One region of the Paenibacillus sp. FSL K6-3182 genome, then DNA from elsewhere that is predicted to be linked to it. Evidence: a T-box and tRNA genes for the amino acid it is inferred to sense, from the RefSeq annotation. Region 1 holds a T-box; the other holds one or more tRNA genes.
The links. A T-box is a leader RNA that pairs with one kind of tRNA and senses whether it is charged. The one in region 1 lies ahead of MHH56_RS28640 (glutamine--tRNA ligase/YqeY domain fusion protein), so its partner is inferred to be a tRNA-Gln.
Positions count from the first base shown of each region.

Region 1 (2,362 bases):
GCAGACTATCATAAAGGTGGACATCCACCTTAGCCGCGTGACTCTCCGAAACCCAGTGGACCGTCCCCTTCACCTTCCGGCCGGTAAAGCCCGTTCCGCTTTTCGTTTCGGGATCGTAAGTGCAGCGAAGCTCAATGATCTCACCTGTGGCTTCATCTTTAATGACTTCCTCACATCTAATGAAGTAGGCACCGATCAGCCGAACTTCAGCTCCGGGTGCTAATCTGTGAAATCCTTTGGACGGCTGCTCCATAAAATCATCTTTCTCTATAAATAGCGTTCTAGAGAAGGTGACCTTGCGTTTGCCAAGCGTGTCGTTCTCGCTATTGTTATCAATGGACAACAGCTCGGTTTGGCCCTCCGGATAATTAGTAATAACCACTTTCAGTGGATGGATGACGGCCATTACGCCTTTGACCTTCGCCTTCAAATCCTGTCTTGCCGCATGCTCCAGCATCGCGATATCAACGGAATTTTGCGCTCTAATCATGCCGATCTCATCGATAAAATTTCTAATGCTCTCGGGCGTAAAGCCTCTTCGCCTGAGTCCACGGATCGTTGGCAGCCTTGGATCATCCCAGCCGTCGACAAAGCCGCCCTCAACGAGCTGTCTCAAATACCGCTTGCTCGTCACGACACCCGTTAGATTCAGCCTTCCGAATTCCCTTTGCCTTGGCGGCTGAGCAAATTCCAGCTCCTTCAATACCCATTCGTACAAAGGACGATGGTCTTTGAACTCAACGGAGCATAACGAGTAGGTAATGCCCTCGATGGCATCTTGAATCGGATGCGCAAAATCGTACATCGGATAAATGCACCACTTATTTCCCGTCCGGTAATGCTCAGCATGGATAATGCGATAAATAACGGGATCTCTTAAATTAATATTAGGCGCACTCATATCGATTTTGGCACGCAATACTTTGGAAGCGGCCTTAAAATCACCGTTTTTCATTTTCGCAAACTGCTCTAAATTTTCATCAATGGAACGATTTCGGTAAGGGCTATCCTTGCCCGGCTCCGTAAGCGTCCCCCGATATTCCGTTACTTCCTCTGGCGATAATTCACAAACATAAGCCTTTCCTTTACTTATGAGCGCAACAGCAGCGTCATATATCGCATCCGAATAATCCGAACCATAATAAATATGGCTGCCTGGACGATAACCAAGCCAATTGATATCTTCGATAATGGCATTCACATATTCGATATCCTCCTTCAGAGGATTCGTGTCGTCAAATCGCAAATGAAACCTCCCATTATACTTTTGCGCAATCGTATAGTTTGTATGGATGGCATAGGCGCTTCCGATATGAAGGTATCCATTAGGCTCAGGCGGAAACCGCGTGCACATTTCTCGTGTAAACACGCCTGCTTGAAGATCCTCATTAATAATTTTATATAAAAAATGATCCGTGATCGGCTCTAATTCGCTGCTCATTGTAAAACCTCCAATTTAGGGTTGCTATCGATACCTTGATTTTTCATGTCCCAAAAAACAAAAAAAAAATTCCACCCCCAAGACTTCGCGTCTTGGGGACGAAATTTTTCGCGGTACCACCCCAGATTCGTTAATATGTCGCCATATCAACCTCTTCAAGTACGGCACCAAAGGATGCTTATACTCTAGCTCTATAACAGGAGCTCCTGTCACAGCATCCCCTTACTCAGGTTCCGATGTGATGCTCAGAGACTTGTTTCGATAAACCATTCCTTGCCCCTTTTCAGCTGCCGGGGCTCTCTGCGAAAGAATGTGTTTATGTACTCTTCTCGTCATCGCCTTTTTCAATATTTCATATATGTTAACAAATCGTTCCCTGAATTGTAAATGGTTATTCTACACAGCAAGCTAGAAAATACTAATGCCTTGGCGCCCACAGTATAACTGAAACACCGACCAAGCAAATTGCAGCACCTATCCAGTCGTATAAATCAGGTGTTTTTTTATCGACCAGCCAGCCCCACAATACGGCCATCACTATAAAAACGCCCCCGTACGCCGCATAGACTCTTCCGAACGAGGGGAAGGATTGAAATGTAGCAATAACACCATATAGTGCCAAAGCTACACCTCCGACCATTCCCCAATACATCGGCTTGCCTTCACGCAGCCATAACCAAATCAGGTAACCTCCACCTATTTCAGCTAACCCAGCTAATAAAAATACCAATATTCCTGTAATCATCTCTATCACATCCGATAACCCAAGCTGATTGAATACTTATTTCTAAGCCTGAGGCAAATTTTCAAAAGCTTGTACATACTTATCGTATTTCATTTTCCATACGTCCTTGCGAGAGGCAATTGTTTTTCCATCCAGCAATGCCTCGATAACATCCAAACATACATCCCAGCCGGCAA
Region 1 covers NZ_CP150265.1:6,523,770-6,526,131, forward strand. Annotated here, with positions in the region: gene MHH56_RS28640 (glutamine--tRNA ligase/YqeY domain fusion protein) at 1-1,441, opposite strand, end outside; T-box leader at 1,533-1,786, opposite strand; gene MHH56_RS28645 (YnfA family protein) at 1,860-2,186, opposite strand; gene MHH56_RS28650 (SRPBCC family protein) at 2,229-2,362, opposite strand, start outside.

Region 2 (2,362 bases), 2.6 Mb from region 1:
TACATCCAGTAGACAGCAGCTAAAAAGGCTTCAGCAAGCCTAATCTTTCGTATCCAGTTTTCAGAGCGCAATTTGCTTTGAATGCTTAATATTCCCTGATAGCTCAGTTGGTAGAGCACTCGACTGTTAATCGAGTTGTCACAGGTTCGAGTCCTGTTCGGGGAGCCATTGTAGAGAGGTGTCCGAGTGGTCGAAGGAGCACGATTGGAAATCGTGTAGGCTCTAACCGGGTCTCGAGGGTTCGAATCCCTTCCTCTCTGCCAGCAAGGCCCGTTGGTCAAGTGGTTAAGACACCTCCCTTTCACGGAGGTAACAGGGGTTCGAGTCCCCTACGGGTCACCAACTTTTCTTTTAAAAAAAGATTGACAAAAAAGAATGACCTATGATAAGATATAAAGGTCGCTCAACATGGAGGATTAGCTCAGCTGGGAGAGCATCTGCCTTACAAGCAGAGGGTCGGCGGTTCGATCCCGTCATCCTCCACCAATTAATCTATAATAATGACGCGGGGTGGAGCAGCCCGGTAGCTCGTCGGGCTCATAACCCGAAGGCCGCAGGTTCAAATCCTGCCCCCGCAACCAAATTCTTTACCTTTCGGAACTTTCCGAGAACATGATGTGGAGCTGTGGTGTAGTGGCCCAACATGCCTGCCTGTCACGCAGGAGACCGCGGGTTCGAATCCCGTCAGCTCCGCCACTTAAAAAAACAACATCAGGCTCGGTAGCTCAGTCGGTAGAGCAGAGGACTGAAAATCCTCGTGTCGGCGGTTCGATTCCGTCCCGAGCCACCATTGATGCAGTACAAGCAACACAAGTGAATATGCCGTTGTAGCTCAACTGGTAGAGCAACTGACTTGTAATCAGTAGGTTGGGGGTTCAAGTCCTCTCGACGGCACCACATGGAGGATTAGTGAAGTGGCTAAACACGGCAGACTGTAAATCTGCTCTCTCTGAGTTCGGTGGTTCGAATCCATCATCCTCCACCATTTTTTTACCTTAGGGGCATAGTTTAAAGGTAGAACAAAGGTCTCCAAAACCTTTGGTGTGGGTTCAATTCCTGCTGCCCCTGCCAATAAAACATTTGAATATGGCGGTCGTGGCGAAGTGGTTAACGCATCGGTTTGTGGATCCGACACTCGGGGGTTCAATTCCCCTCGATCGCCCCATTAATTCAAAAATTAGCATCACGTATTTTGTTGGGGATTAGCCAAGCGGTAAGGCAACGGACTTTGACTCCGTCATTCTCAGGTTCGATCCCTGAATCCCCAGCCATTTATATGCGGAAGTGGCTCAGCGGTAGAGCATCGCCTTGCCAAGGCGAGGGTCGCGGGTTCGATTCCCGTCTTCCGCTCCATTTATTTGGCGCCATAGCCAAGTGGTAAGGCAGAGCTCTGCAAAAGCTCTACCCCCAGTTCGAGTCTGGGTGGCGCCTCCACAGATTTCTCTTTGCAACAAATATGTGCCCTTAGCTCAGCTGGATAGAGCGTTTGACTACGAATCAAAAGGCCAGGAGTTCGAATCTCTTAGGGCACGCCATCTTTACTGAAATGCCGATGTGGCGGAATGGCAGACGCGCGCGACTCAAAATCGTGAGGGAAACCGTGGAGGTTCGAGTCCTCTCATCGGCACCAACTTTACTAACACAAACTCTTAAGATCATTATGATCTTAAGAGTTTTTTTGTGTTTAATTTCATAATAGGTAAAATCGACCTAAAAATTGCCCCTTTACATCTGCTTAGACCTAGTGTACTATTTAACTAGAACACTAAGACGATGGAGGTAAGGAAATGATGAAATCATCTTCTGAAATAAAGGGAACAATCCCCGTACTTTCTTTAAAAAATGTATCCAAACGTATTGGAGGCAAAGCAATCGTAGATCGAATGTCATTTGATATTCACAAGGGAGAAATCGTAGGGTTGCTTGGGCCAAATGGTGCAGGCAAAACAACGACAATCCGAATGATTGTTGGTTTGATTCAAATGTCCGAGGGTGATGTGCTTATTCAAGGAAAAAGCATACGTAATGATTTTACAGGAGCCATTAGGCATATCGGAGCTATTATAGAAAATCCCGAGTTTTATCCATATATGACGGGGTATGATAATCTAAAGCAATATCAGAGAATGTCATCAGACATTACGGAAGAACGGATAAAAGCAGTTACGGAGCTGGTAGGTTTAGAGGCAGCAATGAACAAGAAAGTAAAAGCGTACTCTCTAGGAATGAGGCAGCGTCTAGGCATTGCACAAGCACTGTTAGACAATCCATCGTTATTAATACTGGATGAACCAACTAATGGCTTAGATCCAGCAGGCATTCGTGAAATGAGACAATATTTGCAAAGAATAGCAGTCCAAGA
Region 2 covers NZ_CP150265.1:1,608,697-1,611,058, forward strand. Annotated here, with positions in the region: tRNA gene MHH56_RS06860 (tRNA-Asn) at 93-168, shown strand; tRNA gene MHH56_RS06865 (tRNA-Ser) at 173-263, shown strand; tRNA gene MHH56_RS06870 (tRNA-Glu) at 268-342, shown strand; tRNA gene MHH56_RS06875 (tRNA-Val) at 411-486, shown strand; tRNA gene MHH56_RS06880 (tRNA-Met) at 505-581, shown strand; tRNA gene MHH56_RS06885 (tRNA-Asp) at 620-696, shown strand; tRNA gene MHH56_RS06890 (tRNA-Phe) at 715-790, shown strand; tRNA gene MHH56_RS06895 (tRNA-Thr) at 822-897, shown strand; tRNA gene MHH56_RS06900 (tRNA-Tyr) at 901-985, shown strand; tRNA gene MHH56_RS06905 (tRNA-Trp) at 998-1,071, shown strand; tRNA gene MHH56_RS06910 (tRNA-His) at 1,090-1,165, shown strand; tRNA gene MHH56_RS06915 (tRNA-Gln) at 1,197-1,271, shown strand; tRNA gene MHH56_RS06920 (tRNA-Gly) at 1,279-1,353, shown strand; tRNA gene MHH56_RS06925 (tRNA-Cys) at 1,361-1,434, shown strand; tRNA gene MHH56_RS06930 (tRNA-Arg) at 1,459-1,535, shown strand; tRNA gene MHH56_RS06935 (tRNA-Leu) at 1,549-1,630, shown strand; gene MHH56_RS06940 (ABC transporter ATP-binding protein) at 1,788-2,362, shown strand, end outside.
Region 2: it encodes a tRNA-Gln, which carries the amino acid that the T-box ahead of MHH56_RS28640 (glutamine--tRNA ligase/YqeY domain fusion protein) is inferred to sense. The anticodon was not compared.